One region of the Lysinibacillus sp. ACHW1.5 genome, then DNA from elsewhere that is predicted to be linked to it. Evidence: riboswitches for the same ligand, from Rfam matches in the RefSeq annotation. Region 1 holds a riboswitch; each other region holds the start of a gene.

Region 1 (3,865 bases):
TTCCCAGATTCTAGAACAGAAACCTCATCACAAATTTTTTGAATGACATTCATTTCATGTGTAATGAGCAGAATTGTAATTCCTAATTCACGGTTAATCTTTAACAACAATTCAAGAATGGCTTCCGTTGTTTCAGGATCAAGTGCACTTGTTGCTTCGTCACTAAGTAAAATTTCTGGTTCCTGTGCTAAGGCACGCGCAATAGCCACACGCTGTTTTTGACCACCTGAAAGTTGATTGGGGTAACTGTCTAGTTTATCTGTTAAACCGACAATTTCAGCATACTTAGCTACTCGGCTTTTTACTTCCGCCTCTTTATAGCCTAGTAGCTTTAAGGGAACTGCAATATTATTGTAAACTGTTGCTGTTTTTAATAGATTAAAGTGCTGGAAGATCATCCCGATTTTTTGGCGTGTTTGACGTAATTCGTGAAGAGAAAGGGTCGTAATGTCTACATTGTCTATCACTACTTTTCCTGCTGTAGGACGTTCTAGTAGATTAACGCAACGAATGAGTGTACTTTTACCAGCACCACTATAGCCGATTACACCATGAATTTGTCCCTTTTTTACGTGAAGATTGATGCCATCCACAGCTTTTATGATGCCTTTTTTCGACTTGAATTCTTTTGAGATATTTTGTAATTGAATCATGCGATTGTATGCTCCTTTCTCTACCTTCTAAAAAGCAAGAATCTGCTCGTTTTCCTATAGAGGAATTTCGGCAGATTCTTCGGCTTATAGAAGCTTCCTGAATGTATTACCAACTAGGGATTACTGAACCTTTGAATTCCTCTTCGATGAATTGACGTACTTCATCAGATTGGTAGGCCTCAACGAACTTTTTAATTGTTGGATCATTTTCATTTTCAGCACGCACGACAATATAGTTTACGTATGGAGAATCAGTAGATTCCAATAAAATAGAGTCATCTTTAGGGTTAATGCCAGCTTCTAATGCAAAGTTTGTATTAATAGCTGCTACATCTACTTCACTAAGTTGTTTAGGAATTTGAGCGGCCTCTAATTCAATGAATTTTAAATTCTTTTTGTTTTCTTCTACATCACGGATCGAGGCTGTTAAGTCTGCGCCCTCTTTTAACTTAATATAGCCAGCTTCCTGTAAAACAAAGAGGGCACGGGCTCCATTCGTTGGATCATTTGGTAAGCCAAACGTTGCTCCGTCAGGAATGTCATCAAAGGATTTATATTTTTCTGAGTAGATACCCATTGGATTTAAAATCGTTTTGCCCACTGGTACTAACTCTGTATCATGATCTTTATTAAATGTATCCAGGAAAGGCTCGTGTTGATAGCTGTTCGCATCAAGATCACCTTCAGCTAAGGATGTATTAGGTAAAACATAGTCAGAAAATGATTTTAGCTCTACTTCTAGCCCGTTTTCTTTTGCTACTTTAGCAGCTACTTCTGCAATTTGTTCGTGTGGACCAGAAGTGACGCCTACAACGATTTTCTTTTCATCAATTCCTTCAGCTTGGCTTTTACTATCTTCTTTAGAGCCACAGCCTGCTAAAGCTGCTACTAATGTTAAACTTGCTAAACCTACTAAAAATTTATTTTTCTTTTTCATGAAAATACCTCCAAGATTGTTTTTATCGGTTTTTTGAAAATAAAAAAACTCTCTTACAAATTAAGAGAGGCTCATGAAAAGATGTCCTCTCTTATCTATCAAACGAAGATCGTTTGCAGGATTTAGCACCTTCCTTTAAAAAGGAGGTTGCCGAGCTTCATAGGGCCAGTCCCTCAGCTACTCTTGATAAGAGATTTATAATATTTTTTTGTAATTCCGATAGAACTAATATAATTTATAGGGTATAGTAAGTCAATAAATAATTTTTAAATTTTTTATATAATTATAATATTTCGACACAAAAGAGGGATAACAATGTCTGTAAGAGTTAATTATGGTATAGGTTCATTTGGTAAGGTTATTAGTGCTCGTTTTCTAACGGGAACAGATATCATTGAAGGGATTGAAGCGCTTTGCGAAGAGAATAATATAGAGTCAGCAACAATTGTAAGCTGTATTGGCAGCTTTCAAAAAAGTAGCTTTGTTTATTTAGTGCCAGATGCAACAGCTCAAATTCATGTTCGTTTTAGTAATGTGATTGAAAAAGAGGGACCACTAGAATTTATTCAAGGTTCAGGTGTGGTGTGTAAGCGAGATGGTGGATATGAGACACATTTCCATGGTTCTATGAGTGATCAATGTGGTGTAGTATCGGGTGGGCATTTAATAAAAGGGGGAAATCCTGTTATAACTGCTGACATCGTGTTGGCAGAGGTACAAGGTATTCAACATATTCGAAAATGGGATGATGAAACAGGTCATGTTCAATTTTATCCATTAGAAGATGGTTTAGGGCAACCAAGGAAAATTGAAAAATAGTAATAATCCTGTAGCTAGAGATAGCTACAGGATAAGGCACATTATCTATTAAACAATTGTAATTGCTCGATTCTATGGATTGCTTCACGTAAGCGCTCCTCACTAACCAGCAACCCTACGCGCACATAGCCTTCACCATATTGACCGAAGCCATTACCCGCTGCTACAGCGATATCAGCTTTTTCGAGCAATAGATCAGCAAACTGTTCACTTGTATAGCCTAGTGGTACAGGGAGCCATGCGAAGAAGGAGCCTTTTGGAGCCGTAACATGCCAGCCAATTCTTCTAGCTTCTTCAATGAGTACATTTCGGCGACGCTCATAAGTAGCTCGTAGTTCATCCGCACATTGCTGGGAAGCTGTCAGTGCTACTGCTGCAGCTTGTTGAATGGCAGGGAACTGACTACAAAACAGATGATCCTGAATAAGATTAATAGCAGCAATAATCTCGGCATTCCCTACAGCGAAGCCTATACGCCAGCCAGCCATATTATAGGTTTTCGATAATGTATACATTTCAACTCCTACTTCTTTTGCACCATTTGCTTGAAGGAAGCTAACTGGTTTATTACCGTCAAATCCTATTGCCCCATAAGCAAAATCATGTGATACGATAATATTGTGTTCCTTCGCAAAGCGAACGGTCTCTTCAAAAAACGCAAGTGATGCTGTACCACCTGTAGGGTTGTTTGGGTAATTTAAGTAAAGAAGCTTTGCCTTTTCTTTCACTTCATCAGGTAATGCATGATAATCAGGTAAGAAATCATTTTCAGCAAAAAGGGGCATTACTTCAAAATTGACGTCTCCTAGTACGACACCTGATAGGTAATCTGGATAGCCAGGGTCTGGTAAGAGCATCGTGTCACCAGGGTTTAACACAGCTAAAGGTAGCTCTACTAGACCAATTTTTGTTCCACCAAGAATCGCTACCTCTGTATCAGGATCTAGTTCTACCTGATATTCACGTTGATAAAAGTCGGCCGCCGCTTGGCGTAATTCAGCGAGACCTCTAAATGGTGAATATTTGTGGTTTTGAGGATTTTCAGCCGCTTCCTGTAATGCTTGAATGATGTGAGTAGGCGTTGGCTGATCGGGATTTCCTTGCCCAAGGTTAATGACATCACGCCCTTCTTCTAGGGCCAAGTTTACTTTTTGAACGAGTGCTGCAAAAAATTGAGTGGGTAGTTGCTGTAGTTTTTTAGAGAATTCCATGCATAATCACCTTTTTCAGAATATAATAATTATTATTGAAGAATATGAAGCAAATAGTATTACTTTTTCTGTTAATTGTCTAGAGGAGGAATAGAGATGAAAATCGGTTGTATTCAATTAAATGTTGGCTTTGGCAAAGTGGAAGAAAATTTTGCACGTGCTGAAGAGAAGATTCGAGAAGCTGCAAAACAAGGGGCAGAAATTATTGTGTTACCTGAAATGTGGAATACAGGCTATGCTTTGGA
Region 2 (3,865 bases), 750 kb from region 1:
TAGCTGACGTACCAAGATGGAATTATACGCGCATTTTTAAAGATATTACGGGACAAATTCCTCTTCACTATTTAACTAAACTTCGTATTGAAAAAGCTAAGCATTTATTAATGACAACAAATGATCGAGTATTTGAAATTAGCCAGTCTGTCGGATTTAATAATGAGTATTATTTCAATCGTCGCTTTAAGGAACATGTCGGCATCTCTCCAGGACAATATCGAAGAAATCAAAGCAGCCATCTACGTGTATTTGCACCATTCTTAGAAGATTTCTTTGTTGCGCTTGGGATTACGCCAATTGCTCAATTCAGTCATTCAAAATGGGGAAAACAAGACTATTTAGGTCTACAGAAAGTGCCAGATATTGATGTACAAAATAGAGAAATGGATCGACTCCTTTACTATAAGCCAACTTTAATTATGTTAGATTCTGGTGTAGAGCGTTGGGAATCCTTTCAGCACTTAGATGAAGTAGGACCCGTCTGTCATCTTTCACACCCTGGAGAGAATTGGCAATCTACGTTATTTAAGATTGCAGATCTAACAGGAAAAACCTCCTTGATACAAGACGTAATCCTACAATATGAAGATAAAGTACAACAAGCAAAAGGAATTCTTAGCAAATCAGTTTATGGGCAAAGTGTGGCATTTCTCCGTATTTCAGCCATTAGCATTACTCTATACGCGGGTCCTGAATGTGGCTATACGGGCCCCATTTTATATCGTGACTTAGGTTTAATGCCACATTCACTAGTATGGGGTATTCCGCACAATCAACGTAAAGCACAACTGACATTTGATCAATTGTTGCAATTAGATGCGGATCATTTATTTATTACATTTGATAAGCAACATTCCATTTATGAAAATGAGGAACGTGCTATTTTAAAAACTCCTACTTGGAAAAATCTAGCTGCCGTTAAAAGCAGCTGTGTCTATGAAGTAGACTTTTTAACATGGATGAATTATGGCATTTTATCACATAGTAAAAAAATTGATGATGTCTTGAATGTACTTGGCTAAAAAAAAGCTTACTTTAGCTTCCTTTTTAAATGGTGAGGAGGACAAACATTGCACCGCAAAATAACACCGAATGTAGTTTGGCTACATAAGATAGGATATCAGTTATAGGATAGGAGGAATGACCTTGTATTACAATCCTTATCCGTATTTTGTGCATCCCTATCATTATCCAACATCGCCTATCGCTAATCATTTTGCCATTAGACCCTTTTCGCAACATTTAGCAATGCCGACCAATAATCCTTTTCCACCTGTCGATACACACAAATTAAAAGCTTCAGCAACACGGATAAAGGCGATGATGCAGCAAGCCCAATTACTTACGGATAAAATAGATAGCTCCCAACAATTCGCACATGATTTAATGAATGCTGCTCAACTTTCAAATAAAACAGAGGTTGAAAAATTAATCACATCAACAGGCATTACGATGAAATTTGAAACGAACTATACACCAGACAGTTTTAGAATACGTCTGATTGATAATGATTGTTGTGGAGTCACCTTGAATTTGAATTGGTGAAAATTCCTAGTGAACTTGTAAACTATAAAAAACTATGCTAAAGTGTTTGTATTGTTATTTCTGAAAATTCTTATATTACTTTTCTTATCAAGAGAGACGGAGGGATTGGCCCGAGGAAGTCTCAGCAACCAGCTAACAGTATGGTGCTAATTCCAATTGGCAAAATGATCAGCCTTGAAGATGAGAAGAAGAACTACCGTTGTTTCAAGCAGGAGTCCTCTTCTATTAGGGGACTCCTTTTTATTTACCACTATTTTTTACAGAAAGCAGGGAAATCGATGTCTAATGAACTTTTGCAAGCATTGCAATTACTAAAATCGAAACAGTGGGTTGATTTAACACATACATTCGGCCCTAATTCTCCACATTTTTTTATGTTTGAGGACGCTAAATTTGAAACGTTATTTTCTCATAAGGATGGTTTCTTCGCTCAACAATTCACGTTCCCTGGTCAATATGGCACACATATCGACCCACCCATTCATTTTGTGCGAGATACTCGCTACTTAGAAGAATTAGAACTAAAAGAGCTTGTTCTCCCCCTTGTTGTTATTGATAAATCACAGGAGGCTGCGAGCAACCATGATTTTTCATTAAGTGTTCAAGATATTCTTGATTTTGAGGACAAGCATGGAGAAATTGAAGCAGGAACATTTGTAGCATTACGTACAGATTGGAGTAAGCGCTGGCCAGATAAAGAGGCTTTCAGTAATAAGGATGCAGATGGACATAACCATATCCCTGGCTGGGGTTTAGAAGCTTTACAGTTTTTACTACAAGAACGCAAGGTAAGCGCAATTGGTCATGAAACATTCGATACGGACTCTGCTGCTGATTTTCGTAAAAATGGCAAGCTAGATGGCGAATATTTTGTGCTTGACCAAGACACCTATCAAATTGAGCTAATGGCTAATTTGGACAAGCTACCTGCGAAAGGCGCTATCATCTTCAATATCGTACCTAAGCCAGAAAAAGCATCTGGCTTCCCTGTGCGATCTTTTGCTATTTTGCCATAACATAAAAGTCGGTATAGCGTATACCGACTTTTATTTTTGTCCATTTCTTTTTTTAAATAAAAAATAAACAATGAGCATCCCTATAATAAATAAAAGAATAAGATAGATACTGTAATGGGTTAAATAGTATCCAACAAATCGCCATTTCTCTCCAAGCATCTTTCCTAATGATATAAATGTGAACGTCCAAATAAATGCCCCTGTATAGGCAAAAAGAGCAAACTTTCTATAAGGATAATTATTAATAGCCGCAATATAAGCTGTCAAATGGCGTACCCCTGGAATAAAATAGCCAATTAATAATAGGGTAGGTCCTATTTTTGTAAACATCTTTTTCGTAAAGTCAATTTTTTGCTCGGTAATATGAATTTTAGGGCCATATTTCTGCAATAACGGTAAGCCAAAACGATAACCAATATAGTAGCTTAAGGTAATGCCTCCAATCGCACCAATCATTGCACTGACTAAAGCAGGAATGTGTTCAAGACTTTCTCGGTAAACACTATAGCCTACATAAGTCAGAAACACCTCATCAGGAAGTGGCACCCCAACAATACCTCCAATTAGAATCACGATAATCCCAAAATATCCGTAATGTTCAATTAGAGACTGCACGTGATGTGCCATAAATCATCCCACCTAAAATTTATTAAAATCTACCTGCTATATATAGTGTAGCCTCAGCGCTCTAAATGACTTGAAGCTGACGTAAAGCAAAATTGATACCGCCATCCGTAGATTTCTTTGTAACAAAATTGGCAGCACTTTTTAGAGCTTTACTGCCATTTCCCATGGCAATTCCTACTCCTACATACTCCAACATATCAATATCATTATCCCCATCCCCAAAGGCAATCGCATTCTCAGGGTCAATGTTAAAATGATCAAGCACCGCTTTAATAGCTATAGACTTCGAAACATCCTGCTGTAAGACATTCACAATATAAGGATGCCAACGCTGCAAAAATATATTCGAAAATTGGCTAGTATATCTTTTTTCAGCCAGCTCATCCGCATATAAACACATGAGAAAAACCTCTTCATCTACAATTTTTTCATTTATAAGTGGAAAATCCCGTAAAGATAAAGTTTCTTGCATCGCTCTTAAAGCTACTGGACTTTGTATGCTATTCATAGATAACTCCTCTGTAAAAAATGTTAGGCTATGCTGCTGTTCCTGTGCAAAAGCCTGTATATTGTAGACAATTTCTTTGGCAATCGGAGTTTTATGTATGACAAGTTCCTTATGTTTCACATAGGCCCCATTTGCTGTAATAAAGGTTTCAATCCCCAGCGCTTTT
Region 3 (3,865 bases), 1.0 Mb from region 1:
AGTGTCACATCGTAACGTAAAAATGGTGTAATAAGGTAAATGCCATTGAAATATTGTGTAGCCACTTCTACTAATTCTTTAGCAATGGCAATCCCCTCCAATGTCGCTCTTTCCTTATCTTCTCCACATGCTTTCATTCTTGTTAAGGCATCTTCAGATAATTTGATACCTGGTACTTCATGATGTAAAAATTCAGCACTTTTATAACTCGTAACAGGCATAATACCGATGTAAATTGGAGCTTGTAAATGCTTTGTTGCCTCATAAATCTCTACAATTTTTTCTTTCGTATATACTGGTTGAGAAATGAAGTAGTCTGCCCCATGCTCAATTTTCTTCTCTAAGCGTGTCACAGCACGATCTAACACACGGACGTTTGGATTAAATGCAGCAGCAACTGAAAAATTTGCTTTTTTTCGAAGTGGCTTACCTGAGAAAGAGACCCCTCCATTTAATTGCTTAATTAATTGGATTAGCTCCATTGAAGATACATCATAAACACTTGTCGCACCTGGGAAATCTCCTACTTTCGTTGGATCACCCGTAACAGCCAACACATCATGAATACCTAAAGCATTTAACCCCATTAAATGAGATTGTAGACCAATTAAATTACGGTCGCGACATGTAATATGAGTTAGTGGACGTACACCATGTGTGCTCTTCAACAATGCTCCCATTGCAATATTGCTAATACGTGGAGAGGCCAATGAATTGTCTGCCATCATAACTACATCTGCACCTGCATCATATAATTGCTTTGCTCCTTCAAGGAACCCGTCAATCTCTAAATGTCTAGGTGTATCCAACTCTACTATGACAGAACGTTCACGTTTAACCTTTTCATGAAGAGGCTCATACTTTGTTGGCTCCGCTTCCCGAACAATCTCAATCTTTTCAGGTTTCGCATGCTTCTCCTGAACCGGTGATAACTCTTCTAAATACTTCTTTGCTGCTGCAATATGTTTGGGTGTTGTACCACAGCAGCCCCCTATTAAACGTACACCTTGATCACGCAATTCAACAGCCGCTCGACCAAAATAATCAGCTTCTGATTCATAAACGACACGCCCATCCTCTAAGTCCAGAAGTGATGCATTTGGATAGGCCGACATAAATGCCTTATTAGGAAGTTCTACACCTTCAAATGCTAGAATAGTATGGTGTGGACCTAGTCGACAATTGACACCAACAATATCAGCACCTAGGGCTTCAAGCTCATGGAGAGCATTATTTAAAGACATCCCATTTTGTAGAACACCGGGCTCATGCATAGAAACTTGTGCAATAATCGGCAATTTTGTTTTTTCTCGTAGCATCTTTAAGGTTGCTGTTAATTCTTCAAAATCATAATAAGTTTCAAGTAAAAGGCCATCTGGATTCCCTGCAAGTAAGACGCTTGCTTGTTCTTCAATAGTCGCTAATATTTCATCCAAGGTTGCATCACTTTTACGAATTCCCCGAATACCACCAATTGTTCCTAAAACAAATTGACCGCCATCAGCCGCTGCTCGTTTTGCGATGGTGATAGCAGCTTCATTAAATTGTTGGACTTTTGATTCTAATCCATAGCGAGCTAATTTAATGGCATTTGCACCGTACGTATTCGTTTGAATGATGTCAGCACCAGCTGCAATATATTCTCTATGAATCTTTTCAATTAACTCGGGTCTCTGAACATTCATTTCCTCATGGCAATACTCCAATCCATAGCCATATAGCACTGTGCCTATTGCACCGTCTGCCGTCAATACATGCGTTTTTAACCTTTCAAGCAATCCCATAAAATTAGCCTCTCTTCCTATGTCTCTATATAATAAAAAGCCTTCTTTCATAAAAAAAGAAGGCTTTAACGATTCATCATTGTTGTTCCTTCTCATCTTCGACTCAACGGTCTTCTGGATTTAGCACCTGACAATAAAGTTGGTTGCTGAAGCTTCAATGGGCCAGTCCCTCTGCTTCTCTTGATAAGAATTAAGTATGAATTTTTTAAATAATTAAAAGAATCATATCGTTTACTGACGAATGAGTCAAGACTATTTCACATAACAAAGTTTTTTTTCACTTAAAATCTTAGAAATTGGCAAGTTCATTTGCAAGCTCTTCGCCAATTTTTTTCCCGTTTTGAATACAAGCACCAATACCTACGCCAAAATATGAGCACCCTGCAATCGATAAATTAGGATAGTTCTCATGTAATTCTTGTAGTAGTCCTTGTAATGCTTCACGATGCGCTAAATCATATTTAGGCATTTGATCAATCCACTTTGTTACATTCACAACAGTTGGCTGCTCCTCTATTCCTAGGCTCTTTCTCACATCTTCTAAAGCAACTGCTGCCAATTCTTCATCAGTCATGGCACGTAGTTGCTCATAGGCTGGATTGATGCTCTTATAAAAGAGTCGCACAAGTAATTTATTTTCTTTCGATGTATGCTTCCATTTACGACTAGTCCAAGTTGCTGCATTACAAGTAACGTCTGAATTATGGGAAACAATATAGCCCGTTCCATCTGCTGGCAATTTAGCGTCTGGCACATCAAAACCTAAATAGATAGTAATTGCTGACGCTGTCGTAAATTGGTTAAAATAGCGGTTTAAAGATTCATCCTGTAGCAGATTTTGGACAGAATCATTCGGTAATGCTAAAACGACATAATCTGACTCAATAATTTCACCATTAGCTAAAGAAATTGTGTAGTTCTTATCTTGTTTTTGAACATTTAGTGTAGTAACACCCTTGATAATTTCTACATCGGATAAGGTTTGTTCAAGTCGATTAATTAAAGAAGATAAACCATTTTTAAAGGATATAAATTTTTTGTTCGCTGCTTTAACAAATTGCTCACGATTCGCATCAAAGCCTTTAATAATACTTCCAAAATCATTCTTATAATCAATTAAATACGGTAAAGTAGAGCCAATAGAAAGCTGATGTAAATCTCCCGAATAAACACCTGCAAGGACTGGTGCAATTTGGTTTTTCACCAGTTCCTCTCCTAAATAGTAAGTTAAAAATTCACCGATAGAACTTTCCTTTGTGAAGCCATTGTTTGGCAATGTTAAATCCTTCAACGCTTCTTTTTTTCCCTGCTCGGAAATAAGTGTACTTTCCTCTAAGGATGCTACACTCATCGGTATTCCGAAAGTTGAATCTGCCGGAATAGCATGTAACTCATTATTCGTATAAATATAAGAAATACCTGTTTCGTTGTAAACTAATTCCGCCTCAAAATCAAGCTCCTGCACGAGTTCCATAACGCCTTGATGACGGGCTACAATAGAATCAGCACCCGTTTCCATGATGAAACCTTGTTCATGTGCTGAATATAATTTGCCTCCTAAATATGTATTTTTTTCTATAAGCACTAGACGAACATCTAAATTATGTTCCTTCACTTGACGTTGCAAATAATGCATTGTACATAGTCCTGTAATACCGCCGCCTAAAACAACAACTGTTTTCATCATAACCGCCCCTAATATTCATTCTTTCTACAGTATAATCTTTTTTTCATTGAAAATTACGTTAAACCCTTTACAAATTTAGCAAAAATAGAGCTATTTCATCAGTGAAATAGCTCTTACTTTCTGAATCTCTATAAAATTGATCCTCTATAGCGATAACTTCACAACAAACATTTAAATAGGTACTATAGTGTTTATTACGTCTAAAAATATGAAAAATAGAATGTAAATGTTAGTAGTCTATCCTTTTAAATTTTGCGCAAAGCTCGCTAATTTTTCAGCTGAATTTGTTACCTCAGTAAATGAAGTGCCTAATTCACTTAATATGCCTACAATTGCTTGTATTTTTGTTGCAGTACACTCATTTTGATCTTTTGCTTCTGTCATGGCTCCCAAT

Evidence for each region. Region 1 has a riboswitch for S-adenosylmethionine ahead of L6W14_RS02205 (MetQ/NlpA family ABC transporter substrate-binding protein). Riboswitches for the same ligand answer to the same signal wherever they lie in the genome.
Region 2: it holds a riboswitch for S-adenosylmethionine, as region 1 does, so the genes downstream of both, L6W14_RS21485 (cyclase family protein) here and L6W14_RS02205 (MetQ/NlpA family ABC transporter substrate-binding protein) in region 1, are expected to answer to the same signal.
Region 3: it holds a riboswitch for S-adenosylmethionine, as region 1 does, so the genes downstream of both, L6W14_RS20135 (bifunctional homocysteine S-methyltransferase/methylenetetrahydrofolate reductase) here and L6W14_RS02205 (MetQ/NlpA family ABC transporter substrate-binding protein) in region 1, are expected to answer to the same signal.

Annotation. Positions count from the first base shown of each region.
Region 1 is NZ_CP091777.1:470,578-474,442, forward strand. It holds gene L6W14_RS02200 (methionine ABC transporter ATP-binding protein) at 1-653, opposite strand, end outside; gene L6W14_RS02205 (MetQ/NlpA family ABC transporter substrate-binding protein) at 760-1,590, opposite strand; SAM riboswitch class I at 1,679-1,783, opposite strand; gene L6W14_RS02210 (PPC domain-containing DNA-binding protein) at 1,906-2,409, shown strand; gene L6W14_RS02215 (pyridoxal phosphate-dependent aminotransferase) at 2,451-3,620, opposite strand; gene L6W14_RS02220 (carbon-nitrogen family hydrolase) at 3,717-3,865, shown strand, end outside.
Region 2 is NZ_CP091777.1:4,276,001-4,279,865, forward strand. It holds gene L6W14_RS21475 (helix-turn-helix domain-containing protein) at 1-1,025, shown strand, start outside; gene L6W14_RS21480 (YuzC family spore coat inner layer protein) at 1,144-1,548, shown strand; SAM riboswitch class I at 1,630-1,735, shown strand; gene L6W14_RS21485 (cyclase family protein) at 1,827-2,564, shown strand; gene L6W14_RS21490 (DedA family protein) at 2,595-3,191, opposite strand; gene L6W14_RS21495 (Cof-type HAD-IIB family hydrolase) at 3,253-3,865, opposite strand, start outside.
Region 3 is NZ_CP091777.1:4,008,746-4,012,610, forward strand. It holds gene L6W14_RS20135 (bifunctional homocysteine S-methyltransferase/methylenetetrahydrofolate reductase) at 1-1,784, opposite strand, end outside; SAM riboswitch class I at 1,874-1,974, opposite strand; gene L6W14_RS20140 (protoporphyrinogen oxidase) at 2,074-3,468, opposite strand; gene L6W14_RS20145 (globin-coupled sensor protein) at 3,709-3,865, opposite strand, start outside.